DNA from 4 places in the Nonomuraea sp. CX421 genome. Region 2 is predicted to be linked to each of the others. Evidence: riboswitches for the same ligand, from Rfam matches in the RefSeq annotation. Region 2 holds a riboswitch; each other region holds the start of a gene.
The links. Region 2 has a riboswitch for cyclic di-AMP ahead of AC5L3X_RS21315 (C40 family peptidase). Riboswitches for the same ligand answer to the same signal wherever they lie in the genome.

Region 1: another riboswitch for cyclic di-AMP. It lies ahead of AC5L3X_RS04605 (hypothetical protein); the one in region 2 lies ahead of AC5L3X_RS21315 (C40 family peptidase).
Region 3: another riboswitch for cyclic di-AMP. It lies ahead of AC5L3X_RS02330 (C40 family peptidase); the one in region 2 lies ahead of AC5L3X_RS21315 (C40 family peptidase).
Region 4: another riboswitch for cyclic di-AMP. It lies ahead of AC5L3X_RS25620 (CHAP domain-containing protein); the one in region 2 lies ahead of AC5L3X_RS21315 (C40 family peptidase).

Annotation. Positions count from the first base shown of each region.
Region 1 is NZ_JCADBK010000002.1:333,079-337,944, forward strand. Features, by position in the region: gene AC5L3X_RS04585 (transcriptional regulator) at 1-771, shown strand, start outside; gene AC5L3X_RS04590 (roadblock/LC7 domain-containing protein) at 768-1,199, shown strand; gene AC5L3X_RS04595 (hypothetical protein) at 1,246-1,617, shown strand; gene AC5L3X_RS04600 (alpha/beta fold hydrolase) at 1,614-2,453, opposite strand; gene AC5L3X_RS04605 (hypothetical protein) at 2,500-3,270, opposite strand; cyclic di-AMP (ydaO/yuaA leader) riboswitch at 3,456-3,591, opposite strand; gene AC5L3X_RS04610 (DUF5302 domain-containing protein) at 3,757-3,957, opposite strand; gene AC5L3X_RS04615 (rod shape-determining protein) at 4,163-4,866, shown strand, end outside.
Region 2 is NZ_JCADBK010000011.1:142,652-147,517, forward strand. Features, by position in the region: gene AC5L3X_RS21300 (C40 family peptidase) at 1-72, shown strand, start outside; gene AC5L3X_RS21305 (LysR family transcriptional regulator) at 80-958, opposite strand; gene AC5L3X_RS21310 (class I SAM-dependent methyltransferase) at 1,029-1,721, shown strand; cyclic di-AMP (ydaO/yuaA leader) riboswitch at 1,987-2,142, shown strand; gene AC5L3X_RS21315 (C40 family peptidase) at 2,201-2,797, shown strand; gene AC5L3X_RS21320 (DMT family transporter) at 2,961-3,374, opposite strand; gene AC5L3X_RS21325 (DMT family transporter) at 3,448-3,807, opposite strand; gene AC5L3X_RS21330 (MarR family winged helix-turn-helix transcriptional regulator) at 3,853-4,296, opposite strand; gene AC5L3X_RS21335 (gluzincin family metallopeptidase) at 4,421-4,866, shown strand, end outside.
Region 3 is NZ_JCADBK010000001.1:497,636-502,501, forward strand. Features, by position in the region: gene AC5L3X_RS02320 (RDD family protein) at 68-1,471, opposite strand; gene AC5L3X_RS02325 (amino-acid N-acetyltransferase) at 1,569-2,126, opposite strand; cyclic di-AMP (ydaO/yuaA leader) riboswitch at 2,384-2,532, shown strand; gene AC5L3X_RS02330 (C40 family peptidase) at 2,538-3,578, shown strand; gene AC5L3X_RS02335 (LuxR C-terminal-related transcriptional regulator) at 3,642-3,854, opposite strand; gene AC5L3X_RS02340 (cytochrome P450) at 4,138-4,866, shown strand, end outside.
Region 4 is NZ_JCADBK010000015.1:155,284-160,149, forward strand. Features, by position in the region: gene AC5L3X_RS25610 (RNA polymerase sigma factor) at 1-1,164, opposite strand, end outside; gene AC5L3X_RS25615 (YciI family protein) at 1,321-1,749, opposite strand; gene AC5L3X_RS25620 (CHAP domain-containing protein) at 1,936-2,598, opposite strand; cyclic di-AMP (ydaO/yuaA leader) riboswitch at 2,610-2,746, opposite strand; gene AC5L3X_RS25625 (Gfo/Idh/MocA family protein) at 2,866-3,819, opposite strand; gene AC5L3X_RS25630 (aldo/keto reductase) at 3,838-4,659, opposite strand; gene AC5L3X_RS25635 (SAM-dependent methyltransferase) at 4,706-4,866, opposite strand, start outside.

The DNA of each region.
Region 1 (4,866 bases), on a different contig from region 2:
CGCTCCACCGGCGCCCTGCTCGTCGGCCGCGCCGGAACGGTCTTCCTCGACGAGGGGCGGGTGACGTACATGGAGTGCGTCCAGACGCCCGGAGTCGAGCGGCTGCTCACCGCGCGCGGCCGCTCGACCGAGGCGACCCTGCGCGGGATGCAGGCCGACGGCGGCTGCGAGCGGCTGCTCGCGGAGGGTGTTCTCACGCTCGGCGAGCTGCAGTACTGCGTGCTGGGCGCCGTCCTGGACGCCGCGTTCTTCCTGCTGCCGGTCGGCGGGACCCGGCCGAAGTTCCGCCCCGGCGAACGGCACTGGCTGGGCGGGCGCTGGTACTTCGAGGTGTCGGGGCTGCTGCGCGAGTGCGCGCGCCGCCGCGCGCAGCTCGCGCGGATCTGGCCGTCCGCCGAGGTGGACACCGCTCCGGTACGGCCGGCGCCCTGGCTCACCGGGCAGGGCGTCACTCTCGGCAGGGTCGAGTGGGAGGTCGTCGCCCGGGCCGACCACAAGGCGACGCCGCTCGACCTGGCCAGGCAACTGGGCAGGTCCGGCTACTCGATCCTGCTGGCCGTGCGCAGGCTGGCGGCGGCCGGGCTGCTGGTCCCGCGTGAGGAACCCGCGCCGGCCGAGGACCCCCGGCTGCCGAAGCGGTCCCGGCAGGCGGTCAAGGCGCCGTCCACCGGCGGCTCGACGGGGCCACCCCTCGGGCCGGCCGTGACGGCGGACCCCACAGACCTGGCCCTGCTGCTGCGCCTGAAGAAGGCCCTGGAGGAACTGGCATGAGGTTCCCCCCACTGACCGCCATGAGGTTGCCCGCACTGAGAAGGAGGCCGCCGGTGGAGCTGCGCGACGAGGTGCTCAAGGAGATGGTCCTCCTGCGCGAGCGCACCCCCGACATCAACGGCAGCGTCGCGTGCACGGTGGACGGGCTCGCGGTCGCCTGCGATCTCGAGGGCGACAACGGCGACCAGACGGCCGCGCTGACCGCCGCGATGGTCGCCATGAGCCGGCGCATGCTCGCCATGTCCGGCAAGGGCGACCTGGAGGAGACGCTCGTCTCAGGGGCGGCCGGGTTCGCCGCGTTCTACACCGCGGGCCCCACGATCGTCCTCACAGTCCTGGCACGGCCCGGCACGAACGTCGGGCTGCTCCGGCTGGAGGGCCGTAAGACGGCGGCCGCTGTCGGCCGCCACGCAGCACGGATCCGATGACCGATCGGACGACCGATCGGACGACCATCAACGAACGGAGGAAGACATGGCCAGCATGGACGTCTCTCTGAAGGAGATGATGACGATCGACGGCTCGCTCGGGGCCGCGATCGTCGACCACGGCAGCGGCATGGCGCTCGGCGCGCTCGGCGGCTCCAAGGAGCTGGATCTGCAGGTCGCCGCCGCGGGCAACACCGAGGTGGTCAAGGCCAAGCTGCGCACGATGGACTCGCTCGGGCTCAAGGACTCGATCGAGGACATCCTCATCACGCTCAGCGGCCAGTATCACATCATCCGTCCGATCAGCGGGCGCGGCGGCAAGGGGCTGTTCCTCTACCTCGCCCTCGACCGGGGGCGGGCCAATCTGGCGATGGCCCGCCACCAGCTCCGTGGCATCGAGGAGAAGCTGGACGTCTAGCCAGCGGTCAGCTTGGCGATGGCGCCCACGATGTCCGGCCACAGCGGCCTGGGCAGATCGTGGCCCATGCCGGGGTAGGTCAGTAGCGTGGCGCCGGGGATCGCCGCGGCGGTGGCCTGCCCGCCGGCCAAGGGGACGAGCTGGTCGTCCTCGCCGTGGATCACCAGACTGGGGACACCGACCCCGGCCAGCGCCCCGGTGCGGTCGGGCGAGACGAGGATCGCGGCCAGCTGCCGGGCCGTCCCGGCCGGGTCGTAGCACCGGTCGAAGGCCAGGCCGGTCAGTCTGGTGAGGCGCTCGCGGTCCAGCTCGTAGCCGGGCGAGCCGATCACGGTCCAGGTCTCCAGCGCCCGGGCGAGCGCCGTCTCACGGTCGGGAGCGGGCGGCGCGAACAGCACCGCGCCGGCCGCGGCCGTGGGCTGGGCCAGTCCAGGCCCGGGGGTGGACATGATGGAGGTGAGGCTGGACACCCGCCCGGGGTGGCGGATCGCCAGCGACTGGGCGATCATACCGCCCATCGAGGCGCCGACCACGTGGGCGGCCGGCCAGCCGAGCGCGTCCATCAGCCCGGCGGCGTCGTCGGCCATGTCGTCCAGCACGTACGACGAGGACGTCCCCAGGTCGGGGACGCCCTCGTCGTGGAAGTGCGTGGACAGGCCGGCGTCGCGGTTGTCGAACCTGACGACGTGGTGGCCCTGCTCGGCCAGCAGCTCGCACAGGTCGTCGTCCCAGTGGATGAGCTGGGCGCCCAGCCCCATGATCAGGAGCAGTGGGCGCCCGCCGGGCGAACCGAAGCTCTCGTACGCGATCTCGATGCCGTTCACGGCCGCACGCATGGTCACGAACCTAGAATGGCATTCTAGTCGGGGCCGGTAAAGCCCGTCAGCTCTTGATCGAGCGGATGTGCTCGCGGCCGGCGTAGGCCACGCCGCCCACGGTGGCCAGCCCGCCGACCAGGGCCAGGATCCCTGCCGTGTCCGCGGTCTCGACGTCCGGCTCGGGAGCGGCGTCCGGCTCGGGAGCGGCGTCCGGCTCGGGAGCGGCGACCAGGCGGCCGGCCGAACCTGGGGCGCTCTTCTGCTCGGTGCTCTCCTCGGCCAGGATCTCCGGCGGCTGGGCCGGGTTCCGGTCGATCCGGGACCAGGCGCCCGTGGAGAAGGCGACCGGGTGGTTCTTCTTGCCGACACCCTTGCCCCACTTGGTGATGACGTAGTCGACCTTGATGTGGCCCTGGCCGCCGATGCCGTCGACGCCCAGCGTGCGGGAGTTGAACGTGCCACCGGTCAGGTCGGCGAACGTCTTGGCGTCCAGGTCGAGCATGATGCCGTTGTTCGACGGGTTACCGGGACCCCGGTCGCCCACGAAGAACGGCATCTTCTTGCCCTTGTAGACGACATAGCCCTCGGTCAGCAGCGGCCAGCTCGGGCTGGCGGCCAGCTTCTTCTGCATCGGCTTGCCACTGGCGGGCAGACCGGTGTCACCGGCGCGGCCGGAGGAGTCATCCCAGAAGTAGGAAGCCGTGGTCGACCCCTGGAGCAGGACCTTCGCGTCGTCACCGGTGTCGGCGTGCGCCGTGCCCGTGCCGATGGCGAGCGCGGTGAGCGCCGCGGCGGTGACCAGGGGGAGGGTACGTTTACCAAAGCGAACGGCCATGAAGTGGTAGATCCTTTACCTCAGGAAGCAGGGAAACGGCACTCCACTCAGGAGGCGTAGCCGGGCGAAGGACGCCTGCGGGCGCTACGCGGGGAGCGCGAGAAAGTCTGCGGAGAAGTGCCGCTCAGTGGTCGGCTTGCGCCTTTGCGCGAGGTGGGGATGTGCGGGGGTGCTTCACGATAGGGTCGTCCTCTCCATCTCGCCTACCGGGTTAGCTGACGGGTTCGGGCGTGGAGATGCCCTACCGGCACGAGTGCCGGATTCACCCCAGAAAGGTGGGTCCCCGGTTCCCGCCTGAGCGGGATTCGGCGCCAGCCGGCCGCCGCTTCCTGGACGAAGCGACCAAGTCACCAGCTGGTAACTCCAAAAGACTAACCCAGGAATCGGACATACGCAATGAAAGCCCCATGAAACGGGCTAAGATCTACCCGAGACGGCAAAGAGAAGGGGGGCACGGCGTCCCGTACCCCCCGAAAACGTCAGGTCTCAGCCACCGCTCTTGCGTCTGAACGATCGCTTGTTGGCAGCCGGACCGTGGGCCCCGTGAATCTTGGACTGGTCGGCGCCCCTGCCACCCGCGCCCGAGTCGGCATGCTGGTTGCGCTTGCGCTCCAGCGCCTCGCGGAACTTGCGCTTCATCTCGTCCTCGGGAGTCTCGCTGACTTCCGGCTCCGGTGTTTCCGCCATGAGGACCTCCTGGTGTTGGGGACAAATCAAAGCTTCGCATGGTCACGCCCGTGACGCGAAACCGGCCACGCGAACCGCGCGTCTCCCGCCGGACAGGGGCCCAGCGCGCGATGCGGCACGCACGCTGCGTGGTCGTGCCCCGCGAAGAATCTCCCTTATGTGGCGTTGAGGTGTGGTTCATCCCGGTTAGACCACTGAGGTGGCGTTGAGCCTGTTCCGTCTCATGGGCCAGGACCTGGCGGTGGATCTCGGCACAGCCGGCACGCGGATCTACTCCCGGGGCAGGGGCATCGTGCTCGACGAGCCCTCGCTCGTCGCGCATCACCCTCGTACGGGAAAGATCGTGGCGTACGGGGCGGAAGCCGACGATCTGGACGGTGAGACCCGGCTGATCCGGCCCGTCTGGGGGCAGGGCACGTTCGACCGCGACTTCACCCGGCGGATGCTCAAGCACTTCCTGCGCAAGGTGCACGCGCACCCGTACGCCCGGCCGCGCGTGGTCATGGCCCTCCCCGACGACTCGACCGCCGTCGAGCGCCGCGACCTGCAGGACCTGGCCTTCGAGTCGGACGCGCGGCAGATCTACCTCGTCCGGCACGGGCTGGCGGCGGCCCTGGGTGCGGGTCTGCCGCTCGGCGAACCGGCCGGAGTGATGATCATCGACATCGGCCACGCATTCGCCCGGATCGCGGTCGTCGCCGGTGGCCAGGTGGTCGCCGCCCGGACGACGAGAAGCGGCGGCGACCACGTGAACGACTCCATCGCCCGCCTCGTCGAGCGCGACCACGGCCTGATCGTGGGCGACGGCGCCGCCGAGGCGGCCAAACGCGGCCTCGGCCCCGCCTGGAAGCCGCTCGACCGGCAGGTGACCGTGCACGCCCACGCCCCCGAGACCGGGCACGAGAGCCA
Region 2 (4,866 bases):
CCGCAGACCGGCGACGTGATCAAGGTCAGCAGCCTCTCCAGCCGCCGCATCGTCGGCGTCATCCGGCCCTGAGAGGCGCTCAGCGGGCCAGCAGAGCCACGAAGGCGGCCACGGCGGGGGAGGGCGTGGCGGACGGCAGCGCGGCCAGCACGCGGCGTGAGGGCAGGCGCGGAGAGGGACGCAGCAGGCGGATGTCGGCGCGGAGTGCCGCCCGGCCCGCGATCGACGGGTAGAGCATCACCCCCACGCCCGCCGCGACCAGCCCCTGCCTGCCGTTCCAGTCGTCGCACAGGTGGCTGACCCGTGGCGGGCCGCCCAGGGCGGTGGTGAGCTGCGAGAGGGGCCCCAGGCAGTCGGGGTGGGTGCCGTCGATCCAGGCCTCGTCCGCCAGGTCGCGCAGCCGTACGCGCTCGCCCCGGGCCAGCGGATGGGTGCGGGCGAGCGCGACGTGCAGGTCGTCCTCCATCAGCGGCACCAGCTCGACGCCCGGCCCCGGCTCGGGGTCCCAGGACGTCAGCAGCGCCACGTCGGCCTGTCCGGCCAGCAGTCCGGCGTACGGGTCGTCTGGGCCGCCCCGGACCGTCAGGGAGAGCTCGACGCCCGGGTGCAGCGCGGCGAAGGCGCGGAAGCGGTCGGGCACGTAGGCGGTGGCCGCGCTGGGGAAGGCCGACACCCGCACCCGCCCCGCGCCCGCCTCGGCGAAGGCGCGCAGCCGGGTCTCGAACAGCGTGACCCCGTCGAGGATCTCCGACGCCTGGTCGAGCGCCGCCCGCCCGGCGTCGGTGGGCCGTACCCCGCGCGGCAGCCGGTCGAACAGCCGCACGCCCGCCCGCCGCTCCAGGGTGGCGATCTGCCGCGACACGGCCGGCTGGGTCATCGAGAGCTCCCCGGCCGCGGCCGAGAAGGAGCCGAGCCTGCCCACCTCGTGCAGCACCCGGAGCGACCAAAGGTCAAGCATGCATGGAGCTTATGCCTTTCATGCCGAATCCGCAGTAGTGCGCATGCCTCGGCCGGTGGATGCTCGGCACATGGAGACGATCGACGACCATCAACTGGACTGGCTGGACGAGGTGCTGCCCGGTGGGCCCGTCCGGATCCTCGACGCCGGGTGCGGCGACGGCGGGCTGGCCGCCGCGCTGGCCCGGCACGGGCACGAGGTCACCGCCCTGGACATCTCGGCCGAGGCCGTCGCGGCGGCGCGGTCGGCCGGGGTGCCCGCCGTGCGGGCCGACCTGGCGAGTCATCGGGACGACCCGTTCGACGTGATCATCCTGTCGCTTTCGCTGCACCACATGAGCCCGCTGGAGGCCGTGCTCGACCGGGCGGCCGCGCTGCTGGCCCCCGGCGGGACCCTGGCGGTGGACGAGTTCGCCTGGGACCGGGCCGGCGCGGCGGACGCCGCCTGGTTCTACGACGCGGGCGCGCTGCTGGCCGCCGCCGGGCTCGCCGACTTCCCGCGCGGGCCCTGCCCGGACCCGGCCGGGCGCTGGCGGGCCGCCCACGCGGGATACGCGCGCGGTGACGCCATGCTCGCCGGGATCGCCGCGCGCTTCCGGATCGACGACGTACGGCGTCAGCCGTACCTGTCCCGCTACCTCGGCGGCAGGTTGGTCTCCGGCGCCGAGGAGGTCGCCGGAGAGCTGTGGCGGATCGAGCGCGAGCGGATCGCGGCCGGGACCCTCCAGCATGTGGGGCTCAGGGTGACAGCGCGACAGAAGTGACATTTGGGACCTGACACACAGGCGTTTCGTCAAGTGTGAGGAGGGTCACATTCTCATTACAGAACCCCCTGATAAACAGGGGCTCATCACCTTACTGACACCTTTATCGGATCTTTACAGCTTGACTCTGCCTTTGCTTGTTCGTGACAAAGCGGCGTAGGTTCTGGCGTCGCGGCGAACACGCCATGTTCGCCGCCCGCCGACATCGGTCCGCCGATGTGGTCGAGACAAAGATCCGCCGGTCGCCGTCCGCCTCGAACGCGAGGCCGGTGACCTGCCGAATCCGTGCAGCCAGGAGGCACGGAACCGGGGACCCAGCGATCCTTCGTGGATCAGGGGTGAATCGGCGCGCATCGCGCCGTAGGGCGACTTCCAGGCCCGAATCCGTCAGCTAACCCGGTAGGCGTTCGTGGAAGATCCAAGGAGAAATCCTGTCTACCTCGCAAAACCCCCGTCTGTCCCGCCTTGCCCTGAGTGGCGTGGCCCTCACGATGACCGTGACGGCCGGCGGCCTGGTGCACCCCGCTCAGGCCGAGGTGGCGACGGCGAGCGGCTCGGCCCTTTCCCCCGCGACGGCCACGACGGCCACGACGGGCGCCACGGTGCGGACCACGGCGCCCGCGCGGACCAACGCCGGATCGGTGACCGTCGCGTCCGGGAAGAACAAGACCGCGAAGAGTAAGACCGCGAAGAGATCGAAGGCCGCACGGCAGCAGGCGAAGGCCCGCACGGCCGTCGCCGTGGCCAGGAACCAGATCGGTGACCCGTACCGGTACGGCGCCACCGGACCCGGTTCGTTCGACTGCTCCGGCCTCGTCCAGTACGCCTGGAGGAAGGCCGGGGTGACGATCCCGCGCGTGACGAACAGCCAGTACGCACGCATCAAGAAGAAGGTCTCCTGGAAGAACCTCCAGCCAGGAGACCTGATGTTCTTCCGCGGGCTCGGTCACGTGGGCATGTACGTCGGCAAGGGCAAAATGATCCATTCGCCGAGGACCGGCTTCACGGTACGCGTCGAGAAGGTCAGCGGGTGGCGCAAGTCGTCGTTCGTGGGGGCGGTACGTCCCGGTCTGTGACCTGTAGGGCCGAATGGGAGCTGGCGGAATCTCAGCGGTCTGTCGCCGACTTGTCGTTCGCGGCAGACCGCTGGGATTCGCTCCGCCGAGTGACTCCCGGCCGCTCAGGAGGGAGACCCGGCTTCGGGTGAATGCCGGCGGTGCGACCGCGAACCTCCTGGGGTCACCGGTCGGTCACGGTTCGCGCGTCAGACGTGGACGCGGCTTTCCCGGCCTCGGGCTCGGGGCTGTCCGCGAGCTTCAGCCAGACGACCCCCGCGATGATCACTGCCAGCCAGAACGCTCGAGTGACAGTGAGTGACTCGTCGAAGAACACCGGGCCGAGGACGGCGGCGCCGACTGCGCCGATGCCCGCCCAGACGGCGTAGCCGATCCCGACGTCGATGTTCCGGAGAGCGACGCTGAGGCAGAAGAGCGTCAGCAGGAAGAACACGACGGCGGAGACGGACCAGCCCAGGACGGTGAATCCCGCGCTGCCTCCGACGCTGAGCGCGTAGCCGACCTCGAATGCTCCGGCCAGCAGGAGCACGAGCCACGCACCGGCCTTGGAACCGTGCTGTGCGCCTGTCGCGGTCATGGGGGTCAGTCCTTTCGTGATGCGGGAGTGTGGGGCGAGCGGGTGGTGCGCGGTGGGGACGCCGGATGGCTCATCAGGCCGCTCCACTGAGTTGCAGTCCGACGACGCCGGCGATGACGATGAGGATGCCGAGGAGCTTCCTCCCGTTCAGACGCTCGCCGAGCAGCAGTGCGCCGACGACGACGATCCCGACGCCTGCCACCGAGGTCCAGAGGGCATAACCGACGCCGACGTCGAAGGTGAGAAGTGCCAGGCTGAGGAAGAAGGTCGCGATCGCGCCGCTGACCAGGGTCGCGGCGGTCCACCACAGGTGGGTGAAGCCCTTCGCCTTGCTTGCCGAGAGGGCCACCGCGATCTCGAAGATCACGGCGACTCCCAGGTAGAGCCAGCTCATGGGTGTTCCTTTCGGGTAGATTCCTGCATGTACATGCATATGAGAACGCGTGATTCGGCCCCCGCGATCGGGCGCGGGGGATCGTCAGGGGACGACCAGGTTGCCGAGGTCGCTCAGAGCGCGGCTGAGCCGGCTCGCGTCGAGCTGCGGATAGTGCGCCGCCACGTGGCCGAGGAGTTCGCGAACCCGCTCCTCGTAAGGGCCGCGCACCTCCCGGACCAGGCCCTCTCCCTGCTCGGTGATGACCGCGTAGACCCCGCGCCCGTCGTCAGGGCAGATGTCGCGGCGAGTCAGGTTCTTCGCCTCCAGGCGACTCACCAGGCGTGTGACGGAGCTCTGGTTCAAGCCGACCCGCTGGGCGAGATCGTTCACGCGCAGCTCCTTGTCGGGAGCCTGGGCGAGGTGCGTCAGCGCGCGGTACTCCGTGAGCCCGACCCTGTGGGCGTCCAGGAGCCACTTGCCCAGACTCGCATCCACCGCCGACGTGAACGCGGCGACCTGGGACCATGCCGAACTGAGGCTGCCCATGGACGCGGAGTCTGAGACAGATGACTGCATGTGCATGCAGCTAAACTAGCATGATTCTCGGCCCACGCGGGCCCGGCCGGGACCGGAGGGTCGAGAACCCGCGGGCCGACTACCATCGGTCAACGTGTCCGCGCAGGTGAGCCGTCGAGCCGTGCTGGCGGCCGTGCTGCTCCTCGCGCTGCCGTCCGCGGCCGGCCCGTTCGGTCCGCACCCTGGGGCGGTCATGTCCCCGTCCGAGGGCCTGCCGCCCGAGGCGCGCGGGATCTGGCCCGGCGCGCGCGTCTCGCACGGCGTGCGGGCGGTCGTCGCCGGGCATCCCGGCGCCGACCGCGAGCTGCTCGGAGACCTGGCCCGCAGGGCCGACCTGGCCGGCGCGCGGGTCGCGGAGGTGCTCGGCCAGCCGGTGCGTCCCGTCGTGCTGGTGCCCGGCTCGGCCGGGGAGGCGGCGCGGCTGGCCGGGGTCGCCGAGGTGGACGGGCTGGCGGCCGTGGCGGACGCGGGCCGGGTGATCGTGGTGCCGGAGAACTTCGCGCGGCTCACCCCGACCGGCCGCGACGTCGTCCTGACGCA
Region 3 (4,866 bases), on a different contig from region 2:
TTGGTACGGGAGGTGCACGCAAAACAGAGGCCGGCCAGCGGCCGGCCTCTGTTGGCGTGGACGACGACTACTTGATCTTCACCACCACGGTGCCGGCCACCTTGTCGGCGAAGGTCTGCTGCAGCGGCTTGTCCCACAGCTGGGACGCGCCGTTCAGACCCACGGCGATCGCGGCGAGCAGACCCCCGAACGCCGGGACGAGGTTGAGGAGGTAGCCGCCCCACGTCACGCCGGCCCGCTTGAGGGCCACATCATTGGGGATGCCCTCCAGCGGCACCGGGCCGCCCACCTGGGCGATCTTGATGCCCATGACCATCTTGCCGACCGTCTGCCCCTTGGCCTTCGTCATGAAGAACTCGTAGGCGACGTAGAGGGCGGTCATGAGGATGGCCATCATGAGGCCGAACACGAAGGGCCCCATCAGGCCCGTCGTCTGGCCGGTGGTCCAGTTGTAGCTGGCGAGGAAGAGGCCTCCCAGGATCAGCGACAACACGGTCGAGATCACACCGAAGATGACACCGTCGATCAGCCTCGCCACCAACCGCTGCCACCACTCCGCGAGCGGCGCCGGCGCGCCCGGCGGCTGCACGCCCACCGGCTGGCCGTAACCGGGCTGACCGTAGCCCTGCTGGCCGTAACCGGGCTGACCGTAGCCCTGCTGCGGCTGGCCGTACTGCTGCTGGCCGTAACCGGGCTGGCCGTAGCCCTGCTGGGGCTGCGCGTAGCCGGGCTGCCCGCCGTACTGCTGCTGACCGTACTCCGGCTGGGAGGGCGGCTGCTGGCCGTACTGCTGCTGACCGTAACCGGGCTGCTGGCCGTACTGCTGACCCGAGGGCGGCTGCTGGCCGTAACCGGGCTGCGACTGCCCCTGCTGACCGTAGCCCTGCTGGCCCGAAGGCTGCTGCTGGCCGTACTCCGGCTGCTGGGCGTAACCAGGCTGGCCGTATTCGGGCTGCCCCTGCTGCTGGCCATAGCCCTGCTGACCGTATTCGGGCTGCTGGCCATAGCCCTGCTGACCGTATTCGGGCTGCTGGCCGTACTGCGACTGCTGGCCGTACTGGGGCTGCTGACCATAGCCGGGCTGGGACTGGCCCTGCTGACCGTAACCGGGCTGGGACTGACCTTGCTGACCGTAACCGGGCTGGGACTGGCTCTGCTGACCGTAACCCTGCTGGCCGTACTGGGGCTGCTGGCCGTAGCCGGGCTGCCCCTGCTGGCCATAGCCCTGCTGGCCGTAGTCGGCCTGCTGGCCGTACTGGGGCTGCTGACCATAGCCCGGCTGGGACTGGCCCTGCTGGCCGTACTGGGGCTGGCCCTGCTGCTGGCCGTAGTCGTCGGCACGGTAGCCGACGACCGTCACATCGGGGTCGGGCTCGCCATGGGGACGACCCTGGTACTGCTGTCCGTATTCAGGAGATCCAGGATTCTCGCCGGATTCGTCCTGAGGATACGGTGGCTGTCCTGTGCTCACCGTGTCACCTCGCTTCGAGTGCGCATGTGGCACGTGTCAGGACACATGCCTGTGTCGCCCAACGTATCGACATAGGTATCAACAATCACCTTTCGCCTTAGTCAAGATCCGAGTCACCTGATGTCAAGTGGAGCAGCATGCGGGTGTTGCCCAAGGTGTTCGGCTTGACATGTTCGAGATCAAGGAACTCCGCCACACCCTCGTCGTACGAGGCCAGGAGTTCGGCATAGACCTCAGGGGAGACAGGCGTGCCCTGGATGGGATGGAATCCGTGCCTGCCGAAGAAGTCGACTTCGAATGTGAGACAGAAGACCCGCTGCAGGCCGAGCTCTCGGGCCGTGCCCAGCAGCGCGGAGACGATGCGGTGACCGATCCCGAGCCCGCGGTGTTCGGGGTCCACGGCCACCGTGCGGATCTCGGCGAGGTCCTCCCAGAGCACGTGCAGCGCCCCGCAGCCGACGACCTCTCCTGACCGCTCGGCCACCCAGAACTCCTGGACGTCCTCGTACAGCGTGACCGTGGCCTTCCGCAGCAGGCGGGGCCCGGCGCCCGCGTAGGTGGCGACCAGGCGTCCGATGGTCCTGACATCGGCGGTGCGGGCACGGCGCACGAGAATGCCGGTGTCCTGGACCGTCACTTCGGTGGCCTGTTCCATGGCTCTCCAGAGTACAGATCGCATTACGGCTCGCCCGTAAATCTCTCCTCTTGCCCTTCTCCCGACATGTCACTCCCAGAAGGACAAGGCCAGCTCAAGCAGGGGCAAACGCGGCATAAAATCAGTCAGGGTCGCCTGGGCCCGACATCACCTTGTGACCCATCGGTGGCGCAATCTCAACCGAGTTGGCAGTTCTGGTTGAGCAAGAACCCAAGGTGCACTAATGTCCAGCGACGATGTCACCCATGCGATCGCCGCGTGGAGACGCGCCCAATCCCCCACGGGGGAGCCGGGGACCCGCCGGTGGCCGCCAACCACCACTGGGGTGAATCCGAGCGCGACGCTCGGTAGGGCTGCTCCGGCCCGAACCCGTCAGCTAACCCGGTAGGCGTCGATGAGAGGAGCTGGTCGGTGAAGCGCACGCGCGATCGCGGGAGGAAGATCGCGGGCGAGCACGCCCGCCCCCCGGAACATTCCGGGCCCCGCCGGTTCGCCGTCCTCGGCGCCGCCATCGCCGCGCTCGTCTTCGCCCTCCCCGCGGCTCCGGTCGCCGCCGATCCCACGCCATCCCTCAGCGAGCTGTCCAAGCAGGTCGAGGAGATGCACACGCGGATCGCGACGCTGACCGAGGAGTACAACGGCCAGCGCGAGAAGCTCAAGGCCGCCCAGAAGTCGGCCGCGGCCGCGAAGAAGACACTGGCCGCCAGCGAGACCGACCTGGCCACCAAGCGCGCCAAGGCCAGCCTGCTGGCCCAGAACGAGTACATGACCGGCGGCCTCGGCCGGGCCATGGCCCTGATCAGCTCCGACGACCCCGAGCGGTTCCTCGACCGCGCCGCCACCACCTACGCCCTGGAGCAGCAGCAGGGCGAACAGGTCAACCAGGTCAACCGGGCCAGGGCGACGGCCGAGCAGGCCAGGGACAGTGCGGCTTCGCGCATCGACGAGGTGCGGAAACTCGTCGACGACCTCGGCGGCAAGCGCGACAAGATCGTGACACTGGTCGCCAAGGTCGAGAGCAACCTGTTCAACCGCGCGCTCGGCGAGGCCGGCCGTCCCGGCACCCGCGCCGTGCGGGTCAACCTGCCGATCGCGGGCAGCGGCAAGGCCGCCGAGGCCGCCAGGTGGGCGCTGACGCAGCAGCTCAAGCCCTACGTCTGGGGCGCCGAGGGGCCGAGCGGCTACGACTGCTCCGGCCTGGTCATGGCCGCCTACCAGCGAGTCGGCATCTCGCTGCCGCACTACACGGGCAGCCAGTGGACCGCCGGCCGGCATGTCTCCAAAGAGGAGATGCGGCCGGGCGACCTGGTGTTCTTCTACAGCGACCTGCACCATGTCGGCATCTATCTCGGCGGCGGCATGATGGTCCACGCGCCCCGCACCGGCGACGTCGTGCGCATCGCGTCGATCGCCCGGCGGCCGTTCGCCGGCGCCGTACGCATTGCCGACTGAGCGCCTTCACCCAGGGCACCCGATCTCACGGCGAGGCTCCGGCGACCGGGCGCCGGTTCTCCGCTAGATCAGCTGGCGGCGCGCCGCCCAGGCCACGGCCTCGATCGCCGTGGCCACCCCGATGCGGTCGCAGATCCCTCGCAGCCTGCGGCGGACCGTACGGCCGCTGATATCCAGCCGTCTGCCGACCCGATCGACCGTGACTCCCTTGGCAAGCTCCGCCAGCAACGCTAAGTCGGCATGGCTCAGCTCAACACCCTCGGTGAGCACATCCATCGGGAGCCCTCCCCCCAACAGCGATTCTCCCCGAACCACCTGCTCGTCCCGCAGACGGTAAACGCATATCTGAAAGGTCGTCAAGCGCGATAATCCCTGCACTTGACCTATACATTGACATGATCCGTTATATATGAAGTACTCGTGATATGTCGCTACACTTCGGAGCGCGATGAGCGGCCACAGTGACCCTTACAGCTCGTCTACGAGCGCGACCGACCTCCTGGGTTTTGATCCGTTCGATCCGGAGTTTCTACGCGATCCCTACTCGCACTATCGGGAAATGCGGCAGCAGGGCGCGCTGCTCCGCACCCGGGGCGGGCTCCTGGTGGCGACCACGTACGAGCACTGCTCGACCCTGCTGCGCCACCCGGCCTTCGGCCACGACTCCAATCCGCTCAGGACGGCCGATCCGGAGCAGCGCGTGCCATCGTTCCTGCGCATGGACCCGCCCGACCACACGCGCCTTCGCGGCCTGGTCAGCAGGGCCTTCACCCCACGAATGATCGAACGGCTCCGGCCGCGGATCGAGGCGATCACCGCCGAGCTGATCACCGCGCTGCCCGAGGAGGGCGACCTGGTCTCCGGGTTCGCCTACCCGCTGCCGGTCATGGTGATCACCGAGATGCTCGGTGTGCCCGCCGATGATCACGGACGCTTCCAGGGCTGGAGCGAGGCGCTGGCCCGCGGCCTTGACCCGCTGCTGTCCACCGAGCTGATGTCGGAGAGCGAGCGCGCCCGGCTGGAGTTCGGCGACTACTTCCGGGGGCTCATCAAGGAGAGGCGCAGCCGGCCGGGCGACGACTTGCTCAGCGCGCTCGCCCAGGTCGAGGAGCTGACCGAGGCCGAGCTGCTCGCCACCTGTGTTCTGCTCCTTGTCGCCGGTCACGAGACGACCGTCAACCTCATCGCCAACGGCGTGCTCGCCCTGCTGCGGCACGGCGCGCTGCCCCTGGCCGCCGAACACCCCCGGGAGGTCGTCGAGGAGGTGCTGAGGTACGACCCGCCGGTC
Region 4 (4,866 bases), on a different contig from region 2:
CTCCGCTCTCGCCTCGGCCAAGCGCCCCAGCCGGGCCAGCAGGTCGCCGCGCACACTCGGCAGCAGGTGGTAGCCCTTGAGCGACGGCTCGCCGGCGATCTGGTCGACCAGGTCCAGCCCGGCCGCCGGGCCGTAGGCCATGGCGAGCGCGACCGCCCGGTTCAGCTCCACGACGGGCGAGCGCGCGAGCGGCGCCAGCTCGTCGTACAGCGCGGTGATGCGCTCCCAGTCGGTGTCCTCGGGGGTGAGCGCCCGGGCGTGGCAGGCCGCGATGGCCGCCTGCAGTGTGTACGGGCCGCGCGGGCCGGCGAGCTCCTCGGCCCGGTCGAGGGCGGCCAGCCCGCGGCCGATGAGCAGGCGGTCCCAGAGCCCGCGGTTCTGGTCCATCAGCAGGATCGGCTCGCCGGACGGCCCGACGCGCGCCCGCGCCCGCGACGCCTGGATCTCCATCAGCGCGACCAGCCCGTGCACCTCGGCCTGCCGGGGCATCAGCCCGGCCAGCACCCGGCCGAGCCGCAGCGCGTCGTCGCACAGCGCGGGCCGCATCCAGTCGCCGCCGGCGGTGGCCGAGTAGCCCTCGTTGAAGACGAGATAGATCACCTCCAGCACCGAGGCCAGCCGCCCCGCGAGCTCATCGCCCTGCGGCACCTCGAACGGGACCTTCCGGTCGGCCAGCGTTCGTTTGGCCCGCACGATCCGCTGCGCCACGGTGGGCTCGGGCACCAGGAAGGCCCGGGCGATCTCGTCGGTCGTCAGCCCGCCGAGCACCCGCAGCGTCATCGCCACCCGTGCCTCGGTCGACAGCACCGGATGGCAGGCGGTGAACACCAGCCGGAGCAGGTCGTCCTCGATCTCCTCGACATCGGGGAGCTCGTCCTCGCCGTCGAGGTCGCGGCCGAGCTCGACCAGCTTGCGCTCGTAGCGCTCCTGGCGGCGCAGCAGGTCGACGGCGCGCCGCTTGGACACCGCCATGAGCCAGGCGCCCGGGTTGCGCGGCACGCCCGACTCCGGCCACTGCTCCAGCGCCGCGACCAGCGCGTCCTGCGCGAGCTCCTCGGCCAGGCCGAGGTCGCCGTGCATCATCCGGGCCAGCCCGGCGATGAGGCGGGCCGCCTCGATCCGCCACACCGCCTCGATCGCCTGATGGGTCTCGGAAGCCGTCACCGGCCCATGAGACCAGCCCCCGGGCCCGCCCGCAACCGCGCCCGCGACGCGTCCGTCCGGCCCGGAATCTCGTGCCGGCCCGGAATCTCGTGCCGGGCCGCGATCTCGAGACGGCCCGCGGGCCCGCCACCGGCCAGGCGTGGCGGGGCGACGGGATCAAGCGCCTTCGTGGCCCTCCAGGGACCCGCGCAGGGCGCGCTCGCGCTCGGCGGTCTCGGGCGACATCGACTCCGGCGGCAGGTCGGTCGGGTCGAACACCTGCCACACGTGCAGGCCAACGCCCTCGTGCCCGCCCGGGACGGGGACCCGCATCGCCCATTCAAGGGCCTCCTCGCGCGACTTGACCTGGATCAGCCAGAAGCCGGCGATGAGCTCCTTCGCCTCGGTGAACGGCCCGTCGAGCACGGTCGCCCTGCCCCCGCTGTAGGCGATGCGGGCACCGTGCGAGCTGGGGTAGAGCCCCTCGGCGGCCAGCAGGACCCCGGCCTTGACCAGCGACTCGTTGTACTCGGTCATCGCGTCCACCAGCTCCTGGCTGGGCATGACGCCGGCCTCGGTCTCCTCGTTGCCCCTGCCAACGATCATGAACTTCACGACGCCGACCTCCTTCGTCCGTTGCCGGGGCCCCGGCCGGACCCCGCGCTCACCAACGCGTCGAACTCCGTGCCCGCGAATCGACACGTCTCGCCAGGATTGTTCCGGAGAAGCGGCGAGCGCGCGCCCGAGGGGGAGTGGGGCGCGCTCGCCGGAAGGGGGAGGCGGAAAGGAGGGTCAGGCCGCGTACGACGGGTAGCCGTAGCCGACGACCTGCCACTTGGGCCGGACCCGCTCCTCGACCTTGCCGTTGCCGGTGTTGCCCTCGATGGTGGTCAGCGTGCCGTTGCCGTTGTCCTTGACGACGAAGCCGACGTGGTTGATCGAGCCGATGCTCTTGCTGCCGCTCCAGGCGAAGAAGACGACGGCGCCGGGCTCAGGGGTGGTGCCCCAGCGGCCCTGGTCGGCGAACCACTGGGCGTGCGTCACGGTGTAGGCGTCCCAGCCGATCTGGGACCGGGCGCCGGCGTTCTCGCCGACCCAGGAGACGAACATCGCGCACCAGGCGGCGTTGAGGTAGGCGGCCCGGTTGCCGCCGTCACGGGCGATCGTCTCGGCGGCGCGCTGCGAGTCGGCGTACCACTTCTGGAACTTGGTGCCTCCCCCGTAGGCGTTCTCCGAGATGCCGATCTGGGACCTGGCCAGGGCGAGCACCTGATCCGCCGTCACGCTGACCACGTCGGCCTTGGCCGGGGTCTCCGCGCCGGCGCCCGCGTGCTGGGGGGTGTCGGCGGAGGCGGGGGCGACGACGCCGAAGGCCGCGGTGGCGGTGAGGGTGACGCCCAGGGCGGCGCGGGCGGCGTGGCGCCTGAGGGTATGGGAAAGACGACTGACGGCCATCGGTGGGGGACTCCTCGCTTCCATACCGCTTACCGAGTTAGCTGACGGGTTCGGACGTGGAAGCTGCCCTACGGCACGATGTGCCGATTCACCCCAATGAGACCTGGGTCCCCGGTTCCGCGAGAGGCGGATTCAGCGGTCGCAGGTAGATCCTGCGATGTTCTTGTCGATGGAACGGCAACGAACCGATAAAACGGACGTATGCCGCGAATGCCCCATAAGGTAATACAGCGGGCAAGGGGATGACAAGGTGGGTAACTGCCCTGGTCAGGAAAGTTGTCGGCGAGCCGCCGCGAGCAGCCCCATCATGGCGAGGCTCTCGTCAAGGGGCATGATCGCGCTCTCGGTCCGCCCGGCGGCCAGCGCGTCGCGCACCTCGCGCACCTCGCCGGCGTATCCGTTGTCCTCGGGAGCGAGCTCGTACGTCTCCGATTCGATCGACGGCCCGCTCAGGGTCATCCGTCGCGGCGCCCAGAACGGCGCCTCGATGTCGGCCCGCATCCCGGTGCCGACCACGTACGCGCTGTTGGGCAGGGCACCCAGTAACGAGACCTCCACCAGCGCCCGCCTGCCGCCCGGGTAGAGGAGCACGCCCGCCGCCTCCGCGTCCACGCCCGACGGCGCCAGCGACCCCGTCATCCGCAGCTCCGGCGGTGTCCCCAGGAGCAGCTGAGCCAGCCCGAACGGGTAGATCCCGAGGTCGAGCAGTGCCCCGCCGCCGAGTTCCGGAGCCCAGAGCCGATGCAGCGGGTCATACGGCGAAGCGAATCCGAAGCTGGCGTGCACGGAGCGCAGGTCACCGAAGCGCGGATCGGCCGCCAGCCGCTGGATTAGCGGGTTGAACCGCATCCACATGGCCTCCATCAGGAAGACGCCGGCCTCGCGGGCCAGCCGCACCATCCGCTCGGCGTCGGCGAGCGAGGCGGCCAGGGGCTTCTCGCACAGCACCGCCTTGCCCGCGGCGATCGCGGCCTCGGCCACCTCCAGGTGCTGGGCGTGCGGCGTCGCCACGTAGACGGCGTCCACGGCGGGATCGGCGCACAGCGCGGCGTACGAGCCGTGGGCCGACTCGGCGCCCAGTGCCGCGGCCAGCGCGCGTGCCCGGCCGAGGTCGCGCGAGCCGACGGCCGCCACCCGCATCCCCGGCTCCGCCGCGATGACCGCCCCTACGGTCCTGGCGATGCCGCCGGTCGCCGCGATTCCCCATGAAAGATCCCTCATAAGGAGGGATCGTAATCTTTACCCCCTGTTGAACTGATCCGGGTCGGGTCCGAGCCGTTTCCCGATGTTCATCGCCCCGATAGCCGCGATGTCCTCCTGGTCGAGGACGAAGTCGAAGACGCCGAAATTCTCCTTGATCCGCGACGGCGTGACCGACTTGGGGATCGCCACGTTGCCCAGCTGGATGTGCCAGCGGAGCACGATCTGCGCCGGGGTGCGGTTGTGCTTGTCCGACAGCACCCGCAGCGCGCGGTCCTCCAGCAGCCCCCGTCCCTGCCCGAGCGGGCTCCATGCCTCGGTGAGGATGCCGTTGGCCTCGTGGAACGCCCGCAGCTCGCGCTGCTGCAGGTAGGGGTGGAGCTCGATCTGGTTGATCGACGGCGCGATGTCGGCCTCGTCCAGCAGTCTGGTGAGCGTCTCCACGGTGAAGTTGGAGACGCCGATGGCCTTGGCCCGGCCGTCGCGGTAGATCTTCTCCAGCCCCCGCCAGGCCCGCAGGTAGGTGTCGCGGGCCGGCGTCGGCCAGTGGATGAGATAGAGGTCGACGTAGTCGAGCCCGAGGCGGGCCAGGCTCTCCTCGAACGCCTCCTCCGGACGCTCGTGGTCGGTGTTCCACAGCTTGGTGGTGACGAACAGCTTGGCGCGCGGGATGCCCGAGGCGCGCACGGCCCGGCCCACGCCCGCTTCGTTCTGGTAGAGCGTCGCCGTGTCGATGTGGCGGTAGCCGACCTCGAGCGCGGTCTCCACCGACCGCTCGGCCTCGTCGTCGGGCACCCGCCAGACGCCGAACCCGATCTGCGGGATCTGGACGCCGTCCGTGTTGAGCAAGAGCGAGTTCATACTCTCATTCTTCACGTGACGTTCCGTGCCGCTCGAGGCGGGCGGGCTAGGGCTTGCGGCCGATGCCGGCCAGGCCCAGGCGGGCGAAGTCCTCGTCGAGGAACATCGTCGCCTCGACGTCCGGGTCGGCGAACGGCCACACCACCTCCGGGCCGAGGCCGGTGGCCAGGCCCGGGGGGATCAGCTCGAAGTCGCCGAAGAAGGACG